DNA from 4 places in the Paenibacillus sp. sgz302164 genome. Region 2 is predicted to be linked to each of the others. Evidence: riboswitches for the same ligand, from Rfam matches in the RefSeq annotation. Region 2 holds a riboswitch; each other region holds the start of a gene.
The links. A riboswitch is a leader RNA that binds a small molecule or an ion and turns the genes downstream of it on or off. The one in region 2 is predicted to bind cobalamin.

Region 1 (3,465 bases), on a different contig from region 2:
TTGCCGCCCAGCATAAACGCAAAATTCGTACCCATGATCGTCAAAAGAGGCAGCACTGCATGTTTAAGCACATGAAATATAAAAATACGGCTTCTGGACAGCCCTCTCGCTTTGGCAGCTTTAATAAATGGCATATCGTGCAATTTCAACATATTCGCGCGCAAAACCCGTGCATACATAGTACCTAGCCCAAGACCGAGCGTAACTGCGGGTAAAACCAGATTGGACGCGCCGCTGCGGCCCATGGAGGGAAACCAGCCGAGCCGGACGGAGAACAAATAGATCAAAAGAAAGCCGAGCAAAAACGAAGGAAGAACAGACCCCGCAAGCGCCAAAAACCTGCCGGTTCGATCCAGCCATCCGTTGGAAAAAATAGCTGTCGTAATTCCCAAGCCAAAAGTAAGGAATACCATGATGGCAAATCCGGCTGCAGCCAATTCTAAAGTTGCGGGCAACCTTTTGACGAGTTCGTCCAGTACCGGTTCTTTGGAAACGTAAGATTGACCCCACTGCCATGTGAAAACGTCGCGCAGCCAATGGATGTACTGCATCCATAGCGAATCCGTGAGCCCCAGCTGCCGGCGCAATGACGCCAACGCTTCCGGGGAAGCGGGCACATCGTGCGCCTTCAGCAGGATGGCAGCCGGGTCTCCGGGAGATACCCGCATCAAAATGAAAGTCAAAGTAGAAACCATAAATATAACGATGACGAGTTGGGCCACACGTTCCAACCAAAAGCGAATCATTGAATGCTTCACCTGTTATTCCGTCATATCGACTTTAGAATGAATGTAATAGTACTCGATCGGATGAGGAGTAAATCCTTGCACGCCTTTTTTAGCGCCAAATACATTATTGGGATGAACGATAAACGACTGCGGCAGATCGGTGTTCACAATTTCCTGGGCTTGTACGGCCAATTGATTTCTTTGAGCCGGATCCGACGCCAAAAGAAGTTGATCCAGAATCTGTTCCAACGGCTGCGACGCGTACCGGCTGACGTTGGACTCGCTATTCGACCGGTAGAACGTGTTCAAAAAATATTGCGGTTCGCCTGTATGCGCCGTTAACATGCTGTACATCGATAAATCCCAATCATCCTTCAGCAAAGCGTCATCGATATTTTCCACTTTGCGAATGTTGATCTTAATGCCTTCTTTTAATAACTGGCTTTGGATGACCTCGGCCATGACGGACAGCTCCGGCCTCTGCGGAAAAGTTAACAGTGTCGCCTCGAACGGTTTCCCCTGTTTTTCCCAAATCCCTTGCGCATTTTTCTGCCAGCCGCCCTGTGTCAGCAATTGCCCGACAGTGAGGTTTTGCGCCGCACGTTCTACTTTACCAAACGGAAGTACGCTTGGAAATGGGCCTTTTGCTGCAGTGCCGTAACCCTTCATAACGGTACCTGCAATAGCCTCCCGCGGAATCGATTGATCTACCGCCCTCCGGTTAGCCGCATCCTGGAACAAGGGGGATTTCATATTAAAAAGCATCATGTGTGTCCGAAGCGACGGGGCCGACAGCACCTTGGTCTTGTTGTCCTTTTCCAACAAGGCCGCACTGTCGATCGGAATATCGGTCGCGACATCCGCTTGACCCGACTGCAGCGCCATCAAACGGGCATTGCCATCCGTTACGAATTTCATCGTGACTTCGGACAATAAGGCCGGTTCTCCCCAGTAATTCGGATATCTCTCGACGACAAGCGACTCGTCTTTGTTAAACTGTTTGATTTTAAACGCCCCTGTCATGGCGGGGTAACCGCTTTTCGCATCCATCGACGCCGTATCCAAGATAATCGTGGACGGATCTGCCAAATTAGATACCAATGCGGCATTCGGCTTGTCCGTTACGATTTTCAATTCATGCGGCGCGACGACCTCCACGGATTTCAGCTGCAGCAAATCTTTGGCTAAATGGCTCTTCTCGATCGAGCGCTGCAGCGAACTTTTGACACTTTCCGCGTCCATCGCCTTTCCGTTATGAAAAGTGGCGTTTTCCTGCAGTTTAAACACCCATGTCGTCGGATTTACCTGCTTCCACTCTTTGGCCAGCCAAGGAGCGGGCTCCAACTTTTCGTTGAGACGAACCAGTGTTTCACCGGCGCCGGAACGCATAACGTCCCAACTGTCCGCTCCGTGGGGGTCTACGCCGGAAGGCTTCCACGTGTAAGCTACGGTCAGCTTTTTGGCTGCGGACGATTGCTTTGTGTCCGTTCCGCTCGTTTTGTCCTGCGTAGAACATCCCGCCAGCGAAAGCACAACCGCTGCAATCACTCCCCATTTAATCAGCGAAAATCTGTTTTCCATTGTTCTCATCTTGCATCCCCCTTTTAGTAAAAAACAAAAAAAGCACACCCGACCCAAGACAAGCAGTCGGAAATGCTTTTTATACGCGTACATGGCTAGACAACGGCTAAAACCGCTTCAGCATGAAGGGGTTCATGGACTTAGACATTTTACAAATGAGCACATCCAACCACCTCCCTAATATCCCGTAGATCTAACAGTGATGTTGAAACAGGCAGGTCTCCTGACTAAGAGTATGACTTCCGGACCTTCCCGGGTTTATGGCCCAGTGGCTTTTCCGAAAGAAATCAGCCGGCATGGCTGAACCTCATGTACAGTGGCGGGTCCGTGCCGGAATTAAACCGGACTTCCCTTTTAAGCGATTAAAGCTTAGATACAAACTTTAACTACACCTATTTCCAAAATATGAAGTTGTGAGAAACTCTCTTAATATTAGTTATGAAACCCGAAAATGTCAATGTACGAAAGTTCGCACGCTTAACCGATCATTTGCTGCGAAATGGAATGAGTTTGCGCACGCGCTCGTCTCTCAGCCAAACTCCACCCCAAGCCAGGACAGCAAAATATACCGGAAATAAAATATGCGTAAAAAGCGGCGCGTCCATTCGAATATGCGTGGCAACCACCCCGCCAAAATAAGCGGTCAGCAGCAGCGCACCCAGAAAAGATGTACGAGGAACGGCGTACAGAATGGTAGAAATCAGCCCGAGTATGCCAATTACGGCGATATGGTGCTCGGCATAGCCGAGAGCAACTGTGCCTTCTACAACGGGTACGGGTTGAATGAACTTAAAAATGCTATCGAACAGCATAAACAAAATAACCAGCCAGCTCATGATTCGCGCCGTCCAGAGCCTGCCTCTTGATATTTCGGTTCTCATGATTTCCTCACCCTTCTAGGCTATGTCATGCACTCATATTATCATAAACACAGGGGCAAGATTTCTTCTTAATTGCTATATTCTAAAAAATTCCTCTCCCGCATTGGCAGGAAAACGGTCGGTCATTCCGGCATTGCCGGGCGTTCCCTGCCGTCCATCGGATACCATCGGATTACTTCGCGCGGCGGTCCAGCCAATCCTTCCTCCGCCAAAACGCCCTGCCAACGGACCCCGCCCGGCCCGTCTGTCGTATCGCCATTTTTAATAACGGGGCC
Region 2 (3,465 bases):
CGGACGAACCAGCTCTCCGTTGAAGAGTGCGTCAGCTGTTCGGTGTAACGGGAAGGGGAATGAATACAAGATGACCACCAAGAGAGCCGTCAACTGGAACCGGCCTGACGACGATTTTACGATCACGTTCTGGAATCAAAATATTATGCAGTTTTGGACGGACGAAGAAATTCCTCTGTCTGACGATAAAATGTCCTGGATGACGCTGAACGAAGCGGAGCGCGACCTGTATATGAAAGTGCTGGGCGGGCTTACGCTGCTCGATACGATGCAGGGCGGCGTAGGGATGCCAAGAATTTTGGAGCATGTGGACGGGCTGCAGCGCAAAGCGGTGCTCAGCTTCATGGGCATGATGGAGCAAATTCACGCCAAATCGTACAGCAGCATTTTTACGACGCTGTCTACGACGGAGGAGATCAACGACATTTTCCTCTGGGTGGAGCGAAATCCGTATTTGCAGTTCAAGGCGAATACGATTGCCAAATATTACGACGGCATTCACACCCGCAAGGATCTGTATTTGGCGATGGCGGCATCCGTGCTGCTTGAAAGCTATTTGTTCTATAGCGGCTTTTTCTATCCGCTGTATTTGGCCGGCCAAGGCAAGATGACGAGCAGCGGCGAAATCATAGATCTGATTTTGCGCGACGAAAGCATTCACGGGCTGTATGTGGGCGTGCTTGCCCAGGAAGTGTACGAGGAGCTGACTCCGCAGGAGCAGGACGAGGCTTACGAGACTTTGACCGCGCTTCTGAAGGAGCTTCATGCGAATGAGGAAGGGTACACGGAGGATCTGTACAGCGCGATCGGCCTGGACCGGGAAGTGAAGGCGTTCCTGCGTTATAACGCGAACAAGGCGTTTATGAATCTCGGGCTCGACCCTGCATTCCCGGAAGAGGAGATCAATCCGATCGTGCTGAACGGACTCAGCACCAAGACGAAGCAGCACGACTTTTTCTCCAAAAAAGGCAACGGCTACGTTCGCACGATTCATGTGGAGCCGCTGAATGACGACGATTTTGTTTTTGACAATTTGTAAGAAAAGCTTGTATAAAAATTAATATTCATGTATAGTTATACATTGTATCGAATGTAAGCAGACAATTGCATATTGTGGAGACAGGTGCTCTTGCCCGAACGAATCGTTCTTGGGCTTGAGTTTAAAAGGGAAGTTCGGTGCAAAGCCGACGCGGTCCCGCCACTGTAACAGAAGAGTCGCAGCAAACATCGCCACTGGTTGAATGAATAACCGGGAAGGCTGCTGCCGATGATGACGCTGATAGCCAGGAGACCTGCCTGTTTCAACGACACTGCTTTTACCTACGGGAGATAGGGAGGTGTTAGATGGCAACCGATAAGTATAATCGCGAGGCGTCTTTCCCTTTGTCTTTTTGAGGGAACGACGTCTTTTTTGTGTTCCGCTCAGAAAGTACAAATGAGGAAAACGGAGGCGAGCTTAAGTGGCTGGTGCAATAAAAATTGGCAATTTGGGATATCCGAGAATCGGTGAGGACCGGGAATGGAAAAAAGCGCTGGAGGCGTTCTGGTCCGGTAAAATAAGCGAGCAGGACTTAGTGGCGGAGATGGAGCGGATCCAGCTCGCGCATGTGCAATTTCAAAAATATGCGGGGCTGGACGAAATCCCGGTAGGCGATTTCACTTATTACGATTCGATGCTGGATATGGCGGTCATGTTCGGTATCGTTCCGGCGAGGTTCGCGCATTCGGGAGGGCGCGTGCCGCTTGCCACTTATTTCGCGATGGCGCGCGGGAACAGTCAGGGTGCAGCCTGTGAAATGACAAAATGGTTTAATACGAATTATCACTACATCGTCCCGGAAATCGGGGAGGACGCACCAACGTTAACATACAACAAACCGCTGGAGGCGTACCGCTTTGCCAAGTCCAGGGCGGACGTCGAAGGCAAACCTGTGCTGGTCGGGCTGTACACGTTCCTCAAGCTGTCGAAGGGGTTCGCGGCTTCGCGGCTCGGCGAGAAAGTCGGGCAGTTTTTGCCGGTCTATTTGCAGGTGTTGAAGGAACTGGCGCAAGAAGGCGTCGCTTGGGTGCAGATCGATGAGCCCGCCTTGACGACGAATCCGTCTGCGGAGGAACTTGAGCTTGTGGAGCAAATTTACGGCGCCATCCATCGGGAAGTGCCGGGGTTGAACGTGATGCTGCAGACTTATTTTGAGGCGGTCGAGCATTATGAGCGGGTGGTCCGCTTGCCTGTTCAAGGCATCGGACTGGATTTCGTGCACGATGGCGGGGCCAATTTACGGGCTGTGGAGGCGCACGGATTTCCGGCCGACAAGCGCCTTGGCGCAGGCATTATCGACGGGCGCAACATATGGCGCGCCGACCTGGAAGCGAAGCTGCTGCTGGCGCAAAAGCTTGCGGCACACGTACCGCACGAGCGGCTGGTGCTCCAGCCGTCCTGCAGCCTGCTGCATGTGCCTGTAACCGTTGTGCGGGAAACGAAGCTTCCCGCCGCATTAAAGCAGGCGCTTGCTTACGCCAACGAGAAGCTGGTCGAACTGAGGCTGCTCGGCCAGGCGCTCGCAGGCGGACAGGAATCCGCTGCGGCCGAGTGGCAGTGGAACCGGGAGGCGCTTGCCGGCTTCCGCGCGCTGCCTGAGCGGAACCGCCAGGATGTGGCCGCGCAGTTGGCCGGGCTTGAGGCAGTCTCGCATACGCGCGGTCTGCCGTTTGCCGAGCGCTTTGCGCTGCAAGCCGCCCACTGGAAGCTTCCGCTGCTGCCGACGACGACGATCGGCAGTTTCCCGCAGACGCCGGAGGTACGCAGCGCCCGCCTGAAATGGCGGAAGGGCGAGCTGGACACGGCGAAGTACGAAGCGTTCATCGATCAGGAGATTGCCAGCTGCATCAAGATCCAGGAAGAGATCGGCCTGGATGTGCTCGTCCATGGCGAGTTCGAACGCACGGACATGGTGGAATATTTCGGCGAGAAGCTGGACGGCTTCGCCTTTACGCAGAACGGCTGGGTGCAATCGTACGGCTCCCGCTGCGTCAAGCCGCCCGTCATTTACGCGGATGTCGCATTCGCGGCGCCGATGACGGTGAAGGAAAGCGCCTATGCCCAGTCGCTGACGGCTCTTCCGGTTAAAGGCATGCTGACCGGGCCGATCACGATTTTGAACTGGTCGTTCGTCAGAGACGATTTGAGCCGCGAACAGGTGACGAACCAGATCGCACTGGCGCTGCGCAAGGAAGTCGAAGCGCTGGAGAGCGCAGGCATCGAGATGATCCAGGTTGACGAGCCGGCGCTCAGAGAGGGCTTGCCGCTGAAGGTGAAGGATCAGCAGAGTTATTTGGAATGGGCGGTCAAAGCGTTCCGTATCGCCACTTCCAGCGTCAAGGATACGACGCAAATTCATACCCACATGTGCTACTGCGAGTTCCATGACATGATCGATTCCATACGCGCATTGGATGCGGACGTGA
Region 3 (3,465 bases), on a different contig from region 2:
AGAAATCCGCCTCCTTGAGTCCGCTCGAAGAAGAGATTCATTCTTTGAGACGGATGCTCGAACAGATGGTTGTCGAAGGCAAGGAAATGACTTCCGAAGCCGTCGTCGAGCTCAGCACAGTCCTCGATCAAAAAATAAACGAATATATGAATAGAGGCAAAAAAAGTCGGTGATGAGCCGGCTTTTCTTATGACCGTACAAAACTTCGGAAGGATTGAAACTGCATGAGAATCAAGCTGCTTTTAGTGAGCATCGCCATGCTGGCGGTGCTGTTGGCCGGGTGCGGAGGCCCAAAGCCTGATGTGCCTATTTTCGCCATGGGAGCGAACGGATTTCCTTCGGAAATCGGCGACAAGCTGGAAGCTTCCCTTGCGGCCAAGGTAGGCGAGAAGCCGACCGTAAAGTTCGTCTCAACGCCGATTTTTTCGATGGAAAAAATGATTGTCGAGCTTGCCGCCGGCGGCAACGGCATTCTTATTTTGCCGGACGAACAGTTTAAAGCGCTGTCCAAGCAGGCCGGGTTCGTAGCTCTTGACGACGTGATCAAGCCGGAGGATTATCCGGATGGGGTTATGGAACTTGCCGAGGATGGGAAGCCGGCGGAAAAGCATCTTTACGGCATTCCGATGGCAGGCAACAAATGGCTGAAAGAGCAGGGGCTGGAGGGCAAAGGGCTAACCGCCTTTATTCCACAAAACTTTAAACAAATCGATGAGGCCAAGCAGGTGCTGAAGGTCATCGCCGCGAAGTAATTCGCCTTCGGCTTGTACATGCCGGGAAACTCATCTATAATCGACAAAGAGATACTGAATGTTATAGCTATGCAGCCACAGGTGTCGGCAGCTGTGCCCGATCGGTCGGGCGCTGCCGCTTAAAAGGGAAGCCGGTGCAAATCCGGCGCGGTCCCGCCACTGTAACCGGGAATGTTCCTCATAATGCCACTGTTCCGATTTAGGGGATGGGAAGGCGGGGAAGCTCGATACCCGAAAGTCAGGAGACCTGCCTATGGTGCCGTACACGACTTCCTTCGAGGAAAAGGATGGCGTTAAATCAGGGAGCAGCCGGCGGCTGTCAGCTGCCTGGATTTATCGTCCCCTGCTGTTCCTTCGGGAAACGGCAGGGGATTTTTTGGCAGGATGGAAGTCCTGACAGACGAGGAAAAGGAGAAAAGCGAGATGAAAGTGAGCTTGTGGAAAAAGACCGCGCTGCTGGCTCTTGCCGCAGCTGTGGCAATCAGTCTTGCAGGCTGCGGCAAGACAGTGGAGAAGCAGCCGGAGCTGACGGACCCGGCCAAGCTGGGAGCGGGCGAAACGAAAGCCCCGTCCGCGACGGCGACGGCTGCGGAAACCGCCAAAGCGTCCAAAAAGACGCAGTACCCGCTCAAAATCAAGGATGCGACGGGAAAAGAATTTACGTTTGACAAGGCGCCGCAGAGGATCGTATCCGTATCGCCCGCCGAGACGGAAGCGCTTTTTGCTATAGGGCTCGACAATCAGATTGTCGGCGTATCGGACCTGGACGATTATCCGGAGGCGGCGAAATCGAAGCCGAAGATGGGCGGCATTACGAAGCCGAATCAAGAGGCGGTCATCGCTGCTAATGCGGACATCGTTTTCACGGGCGTTTCGATGAAGGCCGACACTGTGGAAAAGCTTCGCGCGATGAATATCAATATGTTTAAAGTGGAGCCCAAGACGCTCGACGACGCCATTGCCGACGTGCTTACGTTCGGGGTCATTACGGATCATCAGGAACAGGCGGAGCAGGTGGCGGACAAAATGAAAGCGGACCGCCAGAAAGTGGTCAGCGCCGTGAAAGACGTGAAGCAGGCCAATAAGAAAAAGGTCTACGTCGAATTCAGCGCAGGCTGGACGGTCGGCAGCGGCGAATTTATGGACGAGCTGATTCAACTGGCCGGAGGCGTCAATGTTGCAGGGGACAAGAAGGGCTGGTACCAAATCAGCGAAGAGAAGATCATTCAGCAAAACCCCAACGTCATTCTTTTCGCGGCCGGCGTGACCGATGACAAGAGCAAAAAAACGCTCGACGCGATCATTCGCGAACGCAGCGGATGGGATCAGATTGAAGCCGTGAAAACGAACCGGGTTGTCGGCATCGATCAAAATCTGCTCAGCCGCCCGGGCCCAAGAATAACGGACGGCCTGCTTGCCATGGCCAAGGCGATTTACCCCGAACTGGTGAAGTAGATGAAAAGAAAACTGATGCTGTGGGGAGGAGTAGGAGTCTTACTCCTTCTTCTTTCTATTCTGATCAGCTTGTCTTTGGGCACGGCCCATGTCCATGTACTGCAAATAGCCGGTATTATCGGCAAGCACATTCCGTGGCTGGGAGAGCGAATCGAAGCGGATTGGCCGCAATCTTCCGAGCAGATCATCATGAAAGTCCGGCTTCCCCGCGTCATGCTCGGCATCCTTGTGGGCGCCTCGCTGTCGGTAGCGGGGGCGGCTTTTCAAGGAGTGCTGCGCAACCCGCTGGCCGATCCTTACACGCTGGGCGTATCTTCGGGCGCTTCGGTGGGCGCAGCTTTTCTGATTTATTTCGGGCTGCAGTATTCTTGGCTTGGGCAATGGTCGATTCCGGCTGTGGCGTTCGGTACCGGGCTTATTTCGCTGCTGCTCGTGCTGAAGCTGGCGCAAATCGACGGCAAGCTCAAGCTGGAGACGCTCATTCTCTCAGGCGTGGTCATGCAGGCGTTCCTGGGCTCGATCGTTGCGTTCATGGTATCTTTATCCAACCAAGTCATTAACGAAATCGTATTTTGGCTGATGGGCAGCCTGGCATTGCGGGGCTGGTCCTACGCGGCGTTGGTAACGCCTTATTTGCTTATCGGCTTTGCGGTATTGATCGGCTTGGCCAGATCGCTGAACCTGCTCGCGCTCGGCGAGCGCCAAGCCGCCCATCTCGGGGTCAATGTCGAACGGACGAAATTGACCGCACTGATCGTTGCGACATTCGTTACGGCGGCGGCCGTATCCGTGGCCGGAGTTATCGGTTTTGTAGGACTTATTATCCCGCATCTGGTGCGCCTGTTGGTCGGCCCCGATTACCGCCTGATTATGCCCTTATCCGTTCTCGGCGGCGGAATTTATGTGCTATGGGCGGATACGTTGGCCCGCACGCTGCTGAGCCCGACGGAAATACCGCTCGGCGTTATTACCGCCTTTTTGGGGGCGCCGTTCTTCGCTTACTTGTTGAACAAAGATAAGAAAGCGCAGAGAGGTTGATCTTGATGATACAAGTCGAAAACGTTTCGAAAAGCTTCCACGGGAAGCAGGTGCTGCAACATATGAGCTTCGAGGTCGAAGCGGGCGAATTTTTCGGCATTATCGGGCCTAACGGAAGCGGCAAATCGACGCTGCTGCGGATCATGTCGGGCATCGACCCGGCCTCCGCAGGCGATGTGCGATTGGCCGGCAGGCCGGTGGCTTCCTACAGCCGCAAGGA
Region 4 (3,465 bases), on a different contig from region 2:
GTGGAACCGCTCGTTCGGATGCCCTTCCCGCTTGTACCGCTCGACAATTCTGACGACCTGCTCGACGAGCTCCGACGGATCGATGCCTTCCGCTACCGGTTGGGCCGGATGCGCGTTTCTGCCGACGGTTTTGCCTCCCAAAAACAAATCGAACTTTTCCTTCCGGTATACGATGCCGATATCCTGCTGCACCGCGCCATAGCAAGCCATGCCGCAGCCGTTGAAGCCGATTTTTAGCTCCTTTGGCACCTCCATGTTGCCGATTCTTTGATGCAGCGCCTCCGCATAAGGAATCGATTCCCCTTTTTCCAGATTGCAAAAGTCGCAGGCTTTAATCTGCGCAACGTCGCCGATCGGCGAAAGCATGAGGCCGAGCTCGCGCAGCTCGGAAGTGATTTCCTGCGGATTGTCCGTCTGGATGCGGACGATCAATTGATGGTGCGGCGAATATTCGATGTCGCCCCGGTCGCCGACGATTTCGCCCAGCGCGCATAACTGCGCCGCGCTCAGCCGTTTATTTGCGATCCCCGGGCTTACCGCAAATTCAAAGATCGACTTTGTCGCGGCAAACGCCATCGGCTCCAAAGCCCCCGCAGTGCCGCCGCTGCCCCGGGAAACCAGCTCCAGCGCCTCCAGCGCCAGCTGCAAAGGGCTGCTGGCTTGGGCCGCCGCTTGCGCTGCCTGCCGAACGGCCGGCTCTCCGCCGGCTGCGGCTCCCGCTCTTTCGCTTCGGTCTTCGGCCGGAGCCTCTTCCTCCTGCGCGAGCGCCCAAGGCTCCGCCTCGGCCCGCAGCCGCTGATGCGGCTTGAGCGGCTGCGTCTCCGCGCCCAGCGTATATTTGCGCTGATACCCGCGCGGGGTTATCAGCAGGCCGTCATAATTTTGGGTCGCCGAGTTGCCGATAATAATCGTTGTCAGCATCCCGATATCGTGATTCAGCATATCGGCCAGCGTCGTTACGACGACGTGCTCCCGATCCCGGTATGCGCTCTTGACGATGCCGACCGGCGTTTGCGGCGAACGGTGCTGAAGCAAAATGCGCTGCGTCTCGACGATTTGACGCGTCCTTCTTCCGCTGCGCGGGTTGTACAGCGCAATGACAAAATCCGCCTGCGCCGCGGCTTCCACCCGCCTTTCAATAAGCTCCCACGGCGTCAAATGGTCGCTCAAGCTGATCGTGCACGCATCGTGCATAATAGGCGCGCCCAGCAAGGATGCGGCGGAATTGATGGCCGAGATGCCGGGGATGATTTCAACTTCGACGCCGTCCGCTTGCGTCCACCCTTGCTCCATCAACACTTCGTAGATAAGGCCGGCCATCCCGTACACACCGGCGTCTCCGCTTGAGATAACCGCTACCTTTTTCCCCAGCTTCGCTTGTCTGACCGCCTCCTGCGCCCGGCTCACTTCCTCCGTCATTCCGGTTCTTACAATTTGCTGTTCCGAAATCAAGCCGGATATAAGATCGACATATGTATTGTAGCCGATGATGATTTCACTTTCTTGAATAGCCTCGCGCGCCCGCTTCGTAATATGTTCGAAACTTCCCGGCCCGAAACCGATGACGAGCAATTTCCCCGGCATAGCAATCACCCTTTCTAAAAACCTTTTGCACGAATAAAAAAGCATTTCCAACACAACATCATGTTAGAAATGCCTGGTTTGAACGTCTTTTCAATAAGCACAGGAGCAACCGCCCTCTAACACACCCTAATTCCTCGTAGGGCAAAAGTGTCGTTCAAACCGGGCAGGTCTCCTGACTTCGATCATACTCCCGGCGTCTTCCCGGGTATTGCCCAGTGACATGCTGCCAAGGAGAGGCTTTGCTCCAAAGCCCGATCGTTACAGTGGCGGGTCCGTGCCGGATTCTCACCGGACTTCCCTTTTAACTGAATGAAACGTATCATTCAGCACCTGGTTCCATCCATATGCAATTAAAATCATCCTATCATCAATCGTATGCATTGTCTATGCAATTATTCATAGACAGAGCGGTAGAGACCTTCCAGCAAACTCTTATAATCGGCCGGATCGTACGCAATTTCGGAAAAGCCGACATGAATCACTTTGTTTGTCGTACGCACGACAAAAAAACTTTCTTCCGTCCGCGCCGGATCGATGTATGTATAGCATTCCAGGTGAGTGCTGCCTGTTCTGTTTTGCAAAAATTGCGTTGCCTCGATACTTAGATTTGCGTATTTGGGCATGAAAACTCTCCTTCTTAACGAACGTTCTTTGCGGCGGCCCGATACCGGACAGAAGCGTAAAAAACAAGGTACAAACAGCTAAGAACCAGCATAAACACGCCGATAAAAACGAGCGCATCCCGCTGCTCCAGCAGCTTTAAGGAATCTTGCGCGATCGCCCAGGGCTTGCGGAATAAATCCCAGCTATTATACCGCAAAAAGCGGCCCAAAAACACGCCAACGCTGCACAGCAGCAGCAAGACGCCGGCCAACATCCAGCTTGCGGCCGGGCGAAGCAGTCCCTGCCATATTTCGTGCACGAGATAGAAGGCAAACAAGCCGACCCAAAGGGCAATAATCGCCGTAAAAGCGTTCAGCAATACGTCAAAATGTACGGGAACCGACGATTTCAAATATGTCAAATGCACCAGATCCGTCAACATATACGGAGCATTCGGCAAAAACAGCAGCCATACCAGCAATCCGATCAGCAGTCTGATGCGGAATGTTTGCTGCATATGCCACCAGTAACGAACGGCCAGCGCCGCCGCCAGCGGAATCCAGGCCAGCATCAAGTTCGGCGCAATCAGCCATCTGTACAGAAAACTGCCCGACGACCCGTAAATACGGACCAGCAGCAGCGCCGTACAAGCCGCTGACGCGACCGCAAGCATACCGACCAAGTAAAACAAAGCCCGATTCATTTGCACATATATTTTGAAATTCAGCAGGAACAGCTCCTTTCGACGTTTCTATTATACCGCACAATCTATGAAACACGAATTCTCTCTTTAATTTTCCGAATATTCGTACTATAATAAAACTATCACGATATCGCTTTCAAAATTTCATATTTGGAGGAGGATTCATTATGGGCGGACAGCAAACCGGCGGATTGATCTTTGTGTTCACAGGCACAAGCGGTTCCGGTCGCAAAACAATTGCGCACCAAATTGCCAAAGAGCTCGGCTTCTCATCGGTTGCATCTTACACAACACGAACTCCAAGACCTAAAGAAATCGAAGGCAGAGATTACAAATTCATTTCACGGAAAGCGTTCATCGATGCGGATATTAACGGTGAATTTTTTCAGACGGCGGAAATCGACGGAAATTTTTACGGAATCAAACGTGCGGACATCGATCAAGCTCTCAAGGAACACGGCTCTATTTACGTTATCGTCAACCGCTATGCGGCCAACCGTTTCAAATATGAGTTCGGCGAACGGGCTGTCCGAATTTTTATTTATGCAAACAAGCAGACGATTATGGAAAGGCTT

Region 1: it holds a riboswitch for cobalamin, as region 2 does, so the genes downstream of both, AC0LWT_RS20445 (ABC transporter substrate-binding protein) here and metE (5-methyltetrahydropteroyltriglutamate--homocysteine S-methyltransferase) in region 2, are expected to answer to the same signal.
Region 3: it holds a riboswitch for cobalamin, as region 2 does, so the genes downstream of both, AC0LWT_RS30725 (ABC transporter substrate-binding protein) here and metE (5-methyltetrahydropteroyltriglutamate--homocysteine S-methyltransferase) in region 2, are expected to answer to the same signal.
Region 4: it holds a riboswitch for cobalamin, as region 2 does, so the genes downstream of both, cobJ (precorrin-3B C(17)-methyltransferase) here and metE (5-methyltetrahydropteroyltriglutamate--homocysteine S-methyltransferase) in region 2, are expected to answer to the same signal.

Annotation. Positions count from the first base shown of each region.
Region 1 covers NZ_JBVYOL010000012.1:101,576-105,040, forward strand. The annotation lists gene nikB (nickel ABC transporter permease) at 1-746, opposite strand, end outside; gene AC0LWT_RS20445 (ABC transporter substrate-binding protein) at 762-2,318, opposite strand; cobalamin riboswitch at 2,506-2,720, opposite strand; gene AC0LWT_RS20450 (DoxX family protein) at 2,795-3,190, opposite strand; gene AC0LWT_RS20455 (DUF4261 domain-containing protein) at 3,313-3,465, opposite strand, start outside.
Region 2 covers NZ_JBVYOL010000014.1:24,136-27,600, forward strand. The annotation lists gene nrdE (class 1b ribonucleoside-diphosphate reductase subunit alpha) at 1-48, shown strand, start outside; gene nrdF (class 1b ribonucleoside-diphosphate reductase subunit beta) at 71-1,039, shown strand; cobalamin riboswitch at 1,105-1,314, shown strand; gene metE (5-methyltetrahydropteroyltriglutamate--homocysteine S-methyltransferase) at 1,461-3,465, shown strand, end outside.
Region 3 covers NZ_JBVYOL010000025.1:15,838-19,302, reverse strand. The annotation lists gene AC0LWT_RS30735 (aspartyl-phosphate phosphatase Spo0E family protein) at 1-173, shown strand, start outside; gene AC0LWT_RS30730 (hypothetical protein) at 225-752, shown strand; cobalamin riboswitch at 815-1,021, shown strand; gene AC0LWT_RS30725 (ABC transporter substrate-binding protein) at 1,137-2,207, shown strand; gene AC0LWT_RS30720 (FecCD family ABC transporter permease) at 2,208-3,245, shown strand; gene AC0LWT_RS30715 (ABC transporter ATP-binding protein) at 3,251-3,465, shown strand, end outside.
Region 4 covers NZ_JBVYOL010000006.1:236,409-239,873, forward strand. The annotation lists gene cobJ (precorrin-3B C(17)-methyltransferase) at 1-1,584, opposite strand, end outside; cobalamin riboswitch at 1,730-1,933, opposite strand; gene AC0LWT_RS12245 (hypothetical protein) at 1,977-2,207, opposite strand; gene AC0LWT_RS12250 (DUF1361 domain-containing protein) at 2,222-2,890, opposite strand; gene AC0LWT_RS12255 (guanylate kinase) at 3,058-3,465, shown strand, end outside.